DNA from 3 places in the Enterobacter wuhouensis genome. Region 3 is predicted to be linked to each of the others. Evidence: predicted binding sites of a transcription regulator. Region 3 holds the regulator's gene; each other region holds the start of a gene.

Region 1 (4,614 bases), 1.8 Mb from region 3:
TCCCGACAACCACCTCTTTCGCCATCGCGCCGGTGAACAGGCCGACGGTTGCCTGCCAGTTATCCTCATGCACGCCAATCGGTTTAAAGATTGGGGTAATCACGCGGCTGACGGAGGCGAGGGCGGAGTCGTTGATGTTGTCCGCCGCCTGGCCGCTGAGGGTGAAGCTGTTCAGGGCGCTCAGGAAGATGCTGACGATAACAATCACCTTACCGGCGCGCAGAACGAAGCCTTTCAGGCGCTGCCAGGTCTGGATCGCCAGGCTCTTCAGGTGCGGAACGTGATACACCGGCAGCTCCATCACGAACGGCGATGCTTCACCGCGCATGATGGTGTGCTTCAGCATTAATCCGGTCAGGATCGCCATCACGATCCCCAGCACGTACAGCGAGAAGACCGCCAGCGCGCCCTGCTGACCAAAGAAGGCCGCCGCAAAGACCGCGAAGATGGCCAGACGCGCGCCGCAGGACATAAACGGCGCCATCATGATGGTCATCAGGCGTTCGCGCGGCGCATCCAGCGTGCGTGCGCCCATCACCGACGGCACGTTACAGCCGAAGCCGACAATCAGCGGCACGAAGGATTTCCCCGGCAGCCCCAGCGCCTGCATCAGGCGGTCCATCACGAACGCCGCGCGCGCCATGTAGCCGGAGTCCTCCAGGAAGGAGAGGAACAGATACATCATGCCGATCTGCGGCACCAGCGGAAGCACGGTGTTGATACCGCCGCCGATGCCCTGGGCAAGGAAGATGGTCAGCCATTCCGGGAAATGCAGGGTGTAGCCCAGCCACTGAATGCCGTGCACGAAGATCGCCACGGAACCGGCGTCGAAAACAGGCTGGAGCGCGCCGCCGATGTTAATGGCGAGCAGGAACATCAGGTACATCACCAGTAAAAACACCGGCAGTCCCAGGAAGCGGTTAAGCACAATTTTGTCCACGGCGGCGGTAAAGCGGCTTGGCTCTGCCGTCAGGGCGTTGCTGACCACGTCGCAAATCGCGGCGATGGCCTGATAGCGCGCGTCCGCAATGTGCAGCGCGGGGTCGTCAAGCTCGTTGCTCAGGTGCGCCAGCGCAACGTCGAGTTTATCTGCCGCATCGCCCGCGTAGGCGCGGCTGTAGATATCACCTTCCAGCATCTGCAGGCCGAGCCACTGGCGCTGTCTGGCGGGCATGGATTTGTCCATCTCCTGCGCCAGCCTGTCCGCTTCGCGCAGCAGCGGCTGCGCGTAGTGCACCAGCTCAACGTCGGCATTGCCCGCATGACGATCGATTGCCAGCTTTAGGGCATCAATGCCGCGTGCGCGGGTAGAAACCAGCGGAACCACCGGACAGCCCAGGCGAGCGGAGAGAGCGTCGACGTCGATGCGCAGTTTTTGCTTCTCTGCGATGTCGAGCATGTTGAGCGCCACGATGCAGGGAATACCCAGCTCAAGCAGCTGCAGCGTGAGATAGAGATTACGCTCAAGGTTAGAGGCATCGACCACGTTAATTAATAAATCCGCGTCGCCGCTCAGAATATAGTGGCAGGCAATCTGCTCATCGAGAGAGGTTTGGGATGAAATGGTGGTGAGCGAATAGGTGCCGGGCAGATCGACCAGCGTGACCTGGTTGTCCGTCGTCGTGAACTGGCCTTCTTTACGTTCAACCGTCACGCCTGCCCAGTTACCCACGCGCTGGCGTGCGCCGGTGAGCTGATTAAATAAGGTTGTCTTGCCGGAATTAGGATTGCCAATTAAGCCAATAGTTAATTTTTTCATTGTTTTAGACTCGCTGAACCGCTGGCGTGTTATTGAGATAAGGCTTCGACTTCAATTAACGCGAGGTCTTTTTTTCGGAGTACCAGATTAACGCGCCGGGTTTCGATATGAACAGGGTCGCCCAACGGCGCTACGCGCACCACCTGAAATGATGAGCCGGGCAGCATGCCTAGCGATAACAGCTTCTGCCGATAGGCCGGGCTAATTTCACGGGTAAAACCGGTAATTTTCCATGCACTGTCTGGAGTGAATTGCATAGCGCCTGATTCCACGAGAGGTTAAATAATCTACACTGCGATGATAATGAGAATAGTTTTTATCAGCAATAATAAAACTGTGACGGAATGTTGTTTGCGGTATTAATTTACGGCTTGTTTGACCTTGCTCAATATTTGCCGAATTGCCTGGAAAACGAAAAGGGGAGTATTTGTTAACGGGGTGATAATTGGTGGTTTAAATATGGATATGCAATCGGTTTCATATATTTCGAATAATATTTCCCCTCACCCCGGCCCTCTCCCCAAAGGGGCGAGGGTGTAATCGTTCCCTCTCCCCTTTGGGGAGAGGGTTAGGGTGAGGGGTGTTAACAGCCTTAGCGTTTCTTACCCATTGCCGCCGCCAGCGCATCCATCATCGCGCTGTTGCCTGCCGGCTGGGCGTCACGACCGCGCGGCTTCGCGGCTTTAGCCGCAGGACGCTGCTGCTCGCGGCCACCGCCGTTGCCGCCGCGGCGCGCGTTGGTTTCGCCGGGCTGCTCGTCGAGACGCATGGTTAAAGCGATACGCTTGCGCTGCAGATCCACTTCCAGCACTTTGACCTTCACGATGTCGCCCGCTTTGACCACGGTGTGCGGGTCTTCAACGAACTTGTCGGCGAGGGAGGAAATATGCACCAGACCGTCCTGATGCACGCCGATATCCACAAACGCGCCAAAGTTGGTGACGTTAGTGACTGCGCCCTCCAGCACCATGCCCGGCAGGAGATCGTTCATGGTCTCCACGCCGTCGGCAAAGGTCGCGGTTTTAAACTCAGGACGCGGATCGCGGCCCGGTTTTTCCAGCTCTTTGATGATGTCGGTGACCGTCGGTACGCCAAACTGCTCGTCGGTAAAATCAGACGCTTTCAGGTTACGCAGCGCGCCGTTGTCGCCCATCAGGTCTTTCAGCGCCTGCTGGGTCGCGGCCAGAATGCGCTCCACCACCGGGTAGGCTTCCGGGTGAACGGTAGAGGCATCGAGCGGGTTATCGCCGTGGTTGATGCGCAGGAAGCCCGCGCACTGCTCAAACGCTTTTGGCCCCAGACGGCTCACCTTCAGCAACTGCTGACGGTTCTGGAACTGGCCGTTCTCATCGCGCCAGGCCACGATGTTCTGCGCCATCATGCGGGTTAAGCCCGCCACGCGGGTCAGCAGGGGCACGGAGGCGGTGTTCAGATCGACGCCGACGGCGTTCACGCAGTCTTCCACAACCGCGTCCAGCTTGCGCGCCAGCTGCGTCTGGCTCACGTCGTGCTGGTACTGGCCCACGCCGATGGATTTCGGGTCGATTTTCACCAGCTCCGCCAGCGGGTCCTGCAGGCGACGGGCGATAGAGACCGCGCCGCGCAGGGAAACGTCGAGATCCGGGAACTCCAGCGCCGCCAGCTCGGAGGCGGAATAGACGGATGCGCCCGCTTCGCTGACGATCACTTTCTGCGCCGTCACTTTCGGGAACTGCTTCTGCACGTCGAGGTAGAAACGTTCGGTTTCGCGTGACGCCGTGCCGTTGCCGATGGCGACCAGCTCCACGTTGTATTTTTCGCACAGCGCCGCCACCACGACGGCCGCTTTCGCTGCCTGGCCGGTGTGCGGATAGATAGTATCGGTCGCCACCAGCTTGCCGGTGCCGTCAACCACGGCGACCTTCACGCCGGTACGCAGGCCCGGATCGAGACCCATGGTGGCGCGCAGGCCCGCAGGAGCGGCCATCAGCAGGTCGTGCAGGTTACGGGCAAACACATTGATCGCTTCGTCTTCGGCGCGCTCGCGCACGGTGCCCATCAGCTCGGTTTCGAGGTGCATCAGCACCTTGATGCGCCAGGTCCAGCTCACCACGCCTTTGCGCCAGCTGTCCGCCGGAGCGTTGTTCAGGCGCAGGCTGAGATGATCGATGATGATCTGCTCGCAGTGGCTCTCTTTCGGCGGCTCGTCAAACTGAGGGTCGGCGTTCAGGGAGAGCTGCAGCACGCCTTCGTTGCGGCCGCGGAACATCGCCAGCGCGCGGTGAGACGGTGCGGTAGAAATCGGTTCGTGGTGATCGAAGTAGTCGCGGAACTTCGCGCCTTCTTCCTCTTTGCCCGCCACCACGGTAGAGACGATGTGGGCATTCTTCCACAGATAGTCACGCACTTTAGCGAGCAGGGCGGCGTCTTCAGAGAAGCGCTCCATCAGAATGTAGCGTGCGCCGTCGAGAGCGGCCTTGGTGTCCGCTACGCCTTTGTCGGCGTCGATGAATTTCGCCGCTTCGGTTTCCGGGTCGTGGGACGGCTCGTTCCACAGCAGGTCGGCCAGCGGCTCAAGGCCCGCTTCAATCGCAATCTGCCCGCGCGTGCGGCGCTTCGGCTTGTACGGCAGATAGAGATCTTCGAGTTCGGTTTTGCTCAGGGTGCCGTTGATGGCTTTTTCCAGGTCGCTGGTGAGCTTGCCCTGTTCGCCAATGGATTTAAGGATTGCCTGACGTCGGTCTTCCAGCTCGCGCAGGTAGCCCAGACGGGTTTCCAGGTTACGCAGCTGCGTGTCGTCCAGACCGCCGGTGACTTCCTTACGATAGCGTGCAATAAACGGCACGGTGTTCCCTTCATCAAGCAGGCGAACGGCA
Region 2 (4,614 bases), 1.5 Mb from region 3:
CAGCAGCCTGGCTAAACGCACTGAACGCCAGCGTTGAGGCCATGACGGCAGCGGTAACTTTGCGCATCACTTGCTCCCAAAATCTTTCGTGTCGCGATTCAACGAGAGACAGTCTACGATTCAGGCTGCAAACATGCGTCAGGGGGTGTAAAACAACGTAAAGTCATGGATTAGATAGCCTTGATGTCGTAATTTCTGCCTCGGAGGTATTTAAACAATGAATAAAATCCTGTTAGTTGATGATGACCGAGAGCTCACATCCCTTTTAAAGGAGTTGCTCGACATGGAAGGTTTCAACGTCCTGGTTGCCCACGATGGCGAGCAGGCGCTGAGTCTCCTTGACGACAGCATCGATTTACTTTTGCTCGACGTGATGATGCCGAAGAAAAACGGTATTGATACGTTGAAAGAGCTTCGCCAGACGCACCAGACCCCCGTTATCATGCTGACCGCGCGCGGCAGCGAACTTGACCGCGTACTCGGCCTTGAGCTGGGCGCGGATGACTACTTACCTAAACCGTTCAACGACCGTGAACTGGTGGCCCGTATTCGCGCGATCCTGCGTCGTTCCCACTGGAGCGAGCAGCAGCAGAATACCGACAACAGCTCACCGACGCTGGAAGTGGACTCTCTGAGCCTCAACCCGGGCCGTCAGGAAGCGAGCTTCGACGGTGAAACTCTGGAATTGACCGGCACCGAGTTCACCCTGCTTTACCTGCTGGCGCAGCATCTCGGCCAGGTAGTATCGCGTGAACACTTGAGCCAGGAAGTGCTGGGCAAACGCCTCACGCCGTTCGACCGCGCTATCGACATGCACATCTCTAACCTGCGCCGCAAGCTGCCGGAACGTAAAGACGGTCACCCATGGTTTAAAACCCTGCGTGGACGCGGCTATCTGATGGTTTCCGCTTCATGATAGGAAGCTTAACCGCCCGCATTTTTGCCATCTTCTGGCTGACGCTGGCGCTGGTTTTAATGCTCGTGTTGATGCTGCCAAAACTCGACTCACGCCAGATGACGGAGCTTCTCGACAGCGAGCAACGTCAAGGCGTGATGATCGAGCAGCACGTCGAAGCCGAGCTGGCAAACGATCCGCCAAACGATTTGATGTGGTGGCGCAGGCTGTTTCGCGCCATCGATAAGTGGGCGCCACCCGGACAACGCCTGCTGCTGGTGACCAGCGAAGGCCGCGTCATTGGGGCCGATCGCAATGAAATGCAGATTATCCGTAACTTCATTGGCCAGGCGGATAACGCCGATCACCCACAGAAGAAAAAATACGGTCGCGTTGAGATGGTGGGCCCTTTCTCCGTCAGGGATGGGGAAGATAACTACCAGCTCTACCTGATCCGCCCGGCGAGCAATTCCCAGTCCGACTTTATCAACCTGCTGTTTGACCGCCCGCTCCTGCTCCTGATCGTTACGATGCTGGTCAGTTCACCGCTGCTGCTATGGCTGGCATGGAGCCTGGCAAAACCGGCGCGTAAGTTGAAAAACGCCGCGGATGAAGTGGCGCAGGGTAACCTGCGGCAGCATCCCGAACTGGAAGCCGGCCCGCAGGAGTTCCTTGCTGCCGGCACCAGCTTTAACCAGATGGTAACGGCGCTGGATCGCATGATGACCGCCCAGCAGCGCCTGCTGTCGGATATCTCGCACGAGCTGCGTACCCCGCTCACGCGCTTACAGCTCGGCACCGCCCTGCTGCGCCGCCGCAGCGGTGAGAGCAAAGAGCTGGAGCGTATTGAGACGGAAGCCCACCGCCTGGACAGCATGATTAACGATCTGCTGGTGATGTCGCGTAACCAGCAGAAAAACGCGCTGGTGAGCGAAACGGTGAAAGCCAATCACCTGTGGCACGAGGTGCTGGACAACGCGGCGTTCGAAGCGGAGCAAATGGGTAAATCCTTTACCGTCAACTTCCCGCCGGGCCCGTGGCCGCTGTACGGTAACCCCAACACGCTGGAAAGCGCGCTGGAGAACATCGTGCGTAACGCCCTGCGCTACTCGCACACGAAGATTGAGGTGGCGTTCTCGGTGGATAAAGACGGGATTACCGTCATTGTCGATGACGACGGTCCTGGCGTCAGCCCGGAAGACCGCGAGCAGATTTTTCGTCCGTTCTACCGTACCGACGAAGCGCGCGACCGCGAATCTGGCGGCACGGGGCTGGGGCTGGCGATTGTTGAAACCGCCATGCAGCAGCACCGCGGCTGGGTAAAAGCCGACGACAGCCCGCTGGGCGGGCTGCGGTTAACGCTGTGGCTACCGTTGTATAAGCGTTCGTAGTTTTCCCCTCACCCCGGCCCTCTCCCCAAAGGGGCGAGGGTGTTCAAGTCCCCTCTCCCCTTTGGGGAGAGGGTTAGGGTGAGGGGTAAAGCGTCGCCTTATTTACCCCACAATCTCCGCGAATTATCCTCAATCTTGCCGCTTACGCGCCGCTTCTGCATCGTTCTGGTCCAGCTGGTTGATAACCCCGCCGCCGACAGCAGGCGGTGATACTGCTCGTCGTCAAACGGCATATGCCAGGCAATGGCGCAGGCGTCATACACCGAAACATCGCTCAGGCGCGACGCCAGCTCAAGCGGCGCGTCCGCAGAAACCTGCCCAGCCAGCACCACGCGGTACAGCCAGCCGGTCTTACCCGCAATTTGCAGCTGCTCGGACATATCGCTGATGCCAAAATGGTAGTTGAGCTTAAAGCACGGCGAGCGCGGCTGCGTCACCTGAATCAGGGCATCGCCCCAGCGGTAAATATCACCGATAAAGACGTTTTGCTCGGTCAGCCCTTCGGTTGAGAGGTTCTCGCCGAACGCGGGCGCAACAAACAGATCCGCCTGTTCGGGGAATTCGGCTTTCCAGTACGGGTAGTGCTCGCGCGGATAGTGGCACAGCGCGCGCTCGGGCCCGCCGTGGATTTTCTTCTCCGCCTGCTCATCCCCCGCCAGCCCCAGCTCGGTGAGGGTGAGTTCGCCGTCAACCTGCAGTTTGGCAATAGCGCTCGGGCGACTACCATCGTAATCCCTTATTTTTCCGGAGAATACATTAACGGGATAGCTCATCGCGGCTCCTTACGCAGATTGTGGGTATAAAAAAAGCGAGTCATCAGACTCGCTTCTCACAGGCGTCAATGCAACCTTATTTTTTAGCGGCGAAACGCGCTGCTGCTTCGTCCCAGTTCACCACGTCCCAGAAGGCTTTGATGTAGTCCGGGCGACGGTTCTGGAATTTCAGGTAGTAAGCGTGTTCCCACACGTCCAGACCCACGATTGGGAAGCCGGATGCGCCAGAGATTGCTTCACCCATCAGCGGGGAGTCCTGGTTAGCGGTAGACACTACTGCCAGCTTGTCGCCTTTCAGCACCAGCCACGCCCAGCCAGAGCCGAAACGGGTTGCAGCGGCTTTTTCGAATTCCGCTTTGAAGTTGTCTACGGAACCGAAGTCGCGCTCGATAGCCGCTTTCAGGTCGCCCTGCAGGGTGGTACCGGTTTTCAGGCCTTTCCAGAACAGGCTGTGGTTAGCGTGACCGCCCGCGTTGTTACGCAGCACGGTTTTCTTGTCAGCTGGCAGCTGGTCCAGTTTGGTAATCAGCTCTTCAGCAGACAGGTTCGCGAACTCTGGCAGGCTTTCCAGCGCGGCGTTCGCGTTGTTCACATAGGTCTGGTGGTGTTTAGTGTGATGGATTTCCATCGTCTGCTTGTCGAAATGCGGTTCCAGTGCGTCGTAGGCATACGGCAGGGATGGCAGTGTATAACTCATAATCCTCTCCATTATTGTCGGGCGGCACAGCTGTTAATGCCGCGTAAGCAGTTGGTTCATTATAGTTAATTAAATGATATTGAAAATGATTATCAATGCCGTAGTTTTTATAAGGTTATTCATTTTTCGATTAATAGCGGAATTGTGAGTCTGCTCACGCGGTTAACGTGCTGATTGCCATCCAGAACAAAAGTGCGGCAACCTTCTGAAGGTTCCCAAACCGCCTAATTTTTACACTCATCAAGTCGGCGGGAAGCCACCGACTATAAAAACGATGAGGATGTAAAAATGAATCATGCGATTACGATGGGTATTTTCTGGCATTTGATAGGCGCGGCCAGTGCTGCCTGTTTCTATGCCCCGTTTAAAAAGGTAAAAGGCTGGTCGTGGGAAACCATGTGGTCCGTAGGCGGTACCGTCTCCTGGCTGATTTTGCCGTGGACCATTAGCGCCATGCTGCTCCCGGATTTCTGGGGCTACTTCTCCTCCTTCAGCGCCTCTACCCTGCTGCCGGTCTTCCTGTTCGGCGCGATGTGGGGCATCGGCAACATCAACTACGGCCTCACCATGCGCTATCTCGGCATGTCGATGGGCATCGGCATCGCGATTGGCATCACGCTTATCGTCGGCACCCTGATGACGCCGATCCTCAACGGTCACTTCGACGTGCTGATTAACACGCAGGGCGGACGAATGACGCTGCTGGGCGTGCTGGTCGCGGTGATCGGCGTGGGTATCGTCACCCGCGCGGGCCAGCTGAAAGAGCGCAAGATGGGCATCAGGGCCGAAGAGTTCAACCTGAAGAAAGGCCTGCTGCTGGCGGTGATGTGCGGCATCTTCTCGGCGGGCATGTCGTTC
Region 3 (4,614 bases):
ACCCGCGTGCGGCCGTGCAGCGACTCGGTCGCTTCAGCAAACGCATTGTTATCCAGTGAATAAAGTGTAGACAGCACCAGCATGAAGCGATTAACCGCTTTTTTCTGCTCGGCGTATTCATCGGAGAGCAGCAGCTCGCGCATCGCGCGCACTTTATCTTTTACCTGCGCCGCGGCCGGTTTAGCTTGCGCGACAACGCTCGGCTGAGACACGACATCTTTAGCGACAGGGGTGACAGGCTGTGAGGCGGCGGAAATTTTAAGCATACGCCGTAAAATGTCGGACGCGCTCTCCCCGATATGCCGCGTTTGGCTGGCAATAAACTGATAGAGTTCGTCATCAACTTCGATTGTTTTCATCTTAATCCAGTGCGATATCTTATCTGAATACAAGTCGTTGGGATTATAGGGTCAAATCCCAACAGCGGATAGCGTCAAACCCGGTTGGCGGCAAAAGTCAGATTAAACTGGAACCTTGCAGCCGGGCGGCAGAATGGTCAACATGATACCCTAACCTGACATACGTAAAAAAAGAACTTTGCCATGAAATTGAATACCCGAGCGCAATCTGCACAATCGCCGAACAATAATCCTCCCATCGTACTGGTTCACGGGCTGTTTGGTAGCCTGGATAACCTGGGCGTGCTGGCGCGCGATCTGGTAACCGATCACGATATTTTACAGGTTGATATGCGCAATCACGGCCTTTCCGGGCGTTCCGACGAGATGACCTACGCGGCGATGGCGCAGGATCTGCTGGATACGCTGGATGCACATAACCTGAAGAAGGTAACGCCGATCGGGCATTCAATGGGAGGCAAAGCGGTAATGGCCCTGACGGCGCTTGCGCCGGAGCGTATCAACGGGCTGATTGTCATTGACGTCGCGCCTGTGGATTACAACGTCCGCCGTCACGATGAGATCTTCGCCGCCATTAATGCGGTCACAGAAGCGGGTGTCGCGACGCGCCAGCAGGCTGCCGCCGTGATGCGTGAGCATCTGGATGAGGAAGGGGTCGTGCAGTTCCTGCTGAAGTCGTTCGTCGACGGGCAATGGCGTTTTAACGTGCCGGTGCTCTGGGAGCAGTACAACAACATCGTGGGTTGGGAAAGCATTCCCGCCTGGCCGCACCCTACCCTGTTTATCCGCGGCGGGAACTCACCTTACGTCACCGACGCGTACCGTGACGCCCTGCTGGCACAATTCCCGCAGGCGCGCGCCCACGTTATCGCCGGTGCCGGACACTGGGTTCACGCCGAAAAGCCTGACGCCGTACTGCGTGCCATCCGTCGCTATCTCACTGATACAGCGAATTGATTAAAAAGACAGCGACTGGAAGTCTGCGGGCTTCCAGTCGTTGGCGTGCCGTTTTCGCTGATGTATGATGGCGCGCTTATCGCCCGGGCATTAGCAGGGCGGCGTGTTTCCCCCGAAGTCTCAGAATCATGGCCAAAGAACAAACGGACCGTACGACACTAGATCTGTTCGCGAATGAGCGTCGACCGGGACGACCGAAAACGAATCCGCTTTCGCGCGATGAACAGCTGCGTATTAATAAACGCAACCAGCTTAAACGCGATAAAAATCGTGGGCTTAAGCGTGTCGAACTGAAGCTCAATGCCGATGCCGTCGATGCACTGAATGAGCTGGCCGAGGCGCGTAACATCAGCCGCAGCGAGCTGATTGAAGAGATGTTAATCACCCAGCTTGAGACATTGCGCGGCAAGGCATAAGTCTGAAAATCTCCTTTATTACCCTTTTCATGTAGCACAGAGTGCAGTCCTGCGCGATAGCTGTTTCCGCAGGGTTGCCTGTTCTGCTATTATTGCCCTTATCCGTGGACAAATTGCGCCACCATACCATTAAGTTTCAAGAGGTTATTTTACTCATGGCAATCATCGGCATTTTCTTCGGCAGTGATACCGGCAATACCGAAAATATCGCAAAAAACATTCAAAAACAGCTCGGTAAAGACGTTGCCGATGTGCACGACATCGCCAAGAGCAGCAAAGAAGATCTCGAAGGCTATGACATCCTGCTGCTGGGCATTCCCACCTGGTACTACGGCGAAGCGCAGTGCGACTGGGATGATTTCTTCCCAACCCTGGAAGAAGTGGACTTCAACGGCAAGCTCGTTGCCCTGTTCGGCTGCGGCGATCAGGAAGACTATGCAGAGTACTTCTGCGACGCGCTGGGCACCATCCGCGACATCATTGAGCCGCGCGGTGCTGCTATCGTAGGCCACTGGCCGACGGCGGGTTACCACTTTGAAGCGTCCAAAGGCCTGGCGGATGACGACCACTTCGTGGGTCTGGCTATCGACGAAGATCGCCAGCCGGAACTCACCGCTGAGCGCGTTGAAAAATGGGTTAAGCAGGTTCGCGAAGAGCTGAACCTGGACGACATCCTTAACGCCTGATACTCCTGCGGCGCAGCTCCGGCTGCGCCCGTTTTCCAGGTAAAACCGATTAAATTAATTGCTACAAACTTTTAACTTTTTCGCTCAGACCTGTACAATATCCCCCTGGTAAAAAGTGGGTGCCATCGAACAAGTTTGTTGGTGATACCACGTTTTTATAAGCATACTTTGCTTGAGACTTGCAGTTTTCATTTAGGCATGGCAGTTCTATAATGAGACGCATTATCCCAAGTGCATTTTCTGTCACTTCTTCTTTAGAAGTGAATCGTTTAGCAACAGGACAGATTCCGCATGACTGACAACAATACCGCATTAAAGAAGGCTGGCCTGAAAGTAACGCTTCCTCGGTTAAAAATCCTTGAAGTGCTTCAGGGGCCAGACAATCACCATGTCAGTGCGGAAGACCTTTACAAGCGTCTTATCGACATGGGCGAAGAGATTGGGCTGGCAACCGTGTATCGTGTGCTGAACCAGTTCGATGACGCGGGCATTGTTACCCGTCATAATTTCGAAGGCGGTAAATCCGTTTTCGAACTGACCCAGCAGCACCACCACGATCACCTGATCTGCCTCGATTGTGGCAAGGTCATTGAATTCAGCGATGATTCAATCGAATCACGCCAGCGTGAAATCGCCGCGCGTCACGGCATCCGCCTGACCAACCACAGCCTGTACCTCTACGGTCACTGTGCAGAAGGCGATTGCCGCGAAAATGAACATGCGCACGACGCAAAATAAGTGAGTGTTCATACTCTGAGCCAGCCGTAAGGTTGGCTTTTTTTTGCCTGAAAAAAGCCCGGTGGCGCTGCGCTTACGGGGACTACGGGCTGTGACACCGTTGTAGGCCCCGTAAGCGCAGCGCCACCGGGCGTAAAGCAACTTATTTATTGTTATTGCGGATCTCGTCCCAGATCTTATCGCAACGCTTCGCTACGTCCTGATCGTTACCGGTTTTACGCGCCTGAATGCAGGCCTGATAATCCATTACGCGGACGTTCTCCTGCGTCGCGAACTGCTCATGCGCTTTCTCTTTCTTCAGCACGTTAAGCACGCTCTGACAGGCCTCGATTTTCTCCGGCGATCCTTGTGCAGTGTTGATGCAGGCGCTGTACGCCTCTTTAAGACGTGAATCCTCTTTCTGCGCCCGATCCTGCGCACACCCCACCAGCCCCGATGCCAGCAGCGCGACGATTACCATTTTTTTCATCATGTGCAGTCTCCATGTCGGCGGGACATAGCCCGCCGGCGCGTTCATCAGAAGATAGTGAATGGTGCGATAACCATGAATTTCACGTCACGCTCATCCTGGAAGATGTTGTTGTAGCCACCGCCATAGCTTGGCAGATCGGAATGGTTGTCATACTGCGTGAAGTGCAGCTTGAACATCGTGCCCTTGGCTCGACCATCCTGCAGTACATATGCTGCATCCAGGCTGTAGGCAGATTCTTTCAGGCGCTGGCTCTGATCGTAGATTGGTGCACTGCTTGGTTTTGCATCCCAGCCGTAAGCGTAGGAAGCGCCAACCGACCAGCCTGCGAGGTTCCAGTTTTTGAGATCGTACATCGCGCCGAAGAAGACCGCTTTTTCACCATTGGCGTTGAAGTCAGAGCGGTTATCCCACCAAATATCTAAGCGTCCGTTTGAGGAAGCGTAGGTTGGCGTCATGCGCTGCAGGAAGAAGCCCTGATTACCGTCTGCTTTAACCCAGGTACCTTCCAGACGAAGATCGACCTGGCCAATTTTGTAGCCAAAGGTTAAAGCCTGCAGCCAGGCCGTGCCGTCATATAAATCGTTGGCCAGCGCGACGTCATCGTTAGTCTTTAAGTTATTTTGCGCATCGGCTTTATCACGTGCGCCATAGAACTGATAGCTGGTTGAAAGCGGGCTGCCAGCGATATCAAATTTATACGATGCCTTAGCAAAATACTGATCCATATAGCCTTCAGCCTGACCAAACGCCGCTTCCAGGACAAGGTCATTTTTAAAGTCGTACTTCACACCCAAAGAGTGGAGATAATCCACTTTGGTTTTACGATCGCCCTGATAGAACTTGTCCATCTCGATGTGCCACGGCGCTTTGTACTCGTTGGTCCACATATAGGAGAAGCTCAGCGCGCCCGCATCGCCGTAGTCAAAATTCGCCCCGGCTTCTGCGCCCTGATAGGTGCCCGGCATAAAGCTCCAGTGCGGGGCTAA

What was found. Region 3 encodes Fur, which represses iron uptake genes when iron is present. Its sites were predicted from a motif close to ATAATAATGAGAACNACTATCAA; they were not measured.
Region 1: feoA (ferrous iron transporter A) is a predicted target of Fur. The motif match lies at 2,057-2,079, and genes of this name have one in related genera.
Region 2: sodA (superoxide dismutase [Mn]) is a predicted target of Fur. The motif match lies at 3,830-3,852, and genes of this name have one in related genera.

Annotation. Positions count from the first base shown of each region.
Region 1 covers NZ_CP142124.1:4,429,757-4,434,370, reverse strand. Annotated here, with positions in the region: gene feoB (Fe(2+) transporter permease subunit FeoB) at 1-1,759, opposite strand, end outside; gene feoA (ferrous iron transporter A) at 1,789-2,016, opposite strand; gene VPX56_RS21210 (Tex family protein) at 2,352-4,614, opposite strand, start outside.
Region 2 covers NZ_CP142124.1:4,708,437-4,713,050, forward strand. Annotated here, with positions in the region: gene cpxP (cell-envelope stress modulator CpxP) at 1-67, opposite strand, end outside; gene cpxR (envelope stress response regulator transcription factor CpxR) at 218-916, shown strand; gene cpxA (envelope stress sensor histidine kinase CpxA) at 913-2,286, shown strand; gene yiiM (6-hydroxyaminopurine reductase) at 2,385-3,059, opposite strand; gene sodA (superoxide dismutase [Mn]) at 3,136-3,756, opposite strand; gene rhaT (L-rhamnose/proton symporter RhaT) at 4,045-4,614, shown strand, end outside.
Region 3 covers NZ_CP142124.1:1,426,763-1,431,376, reverse strand. Annotated here, with positions in the region: gene seqA (replication initiation negative regulator SeqA) at 1-359, opposite strand, end outside; gene ybfF (esterase) at 543-1,316, shown strand; gene ybfE (LexA regulated protein) at 1,445-1,732, shown strand; gene fldA (flavodoxin FldA) at 1,888-2,418, shown strand; gene fur (ferric iron uptake transcriptional regulator) at 2,710-3,156, shown strand; gene chiQ (ChiQ/YbfN family lipoprotein) at 3,299-3,625, opposite strand; gene chiP (chitoporin ChiP) at 3,673-4,614, opposite strand, start outside.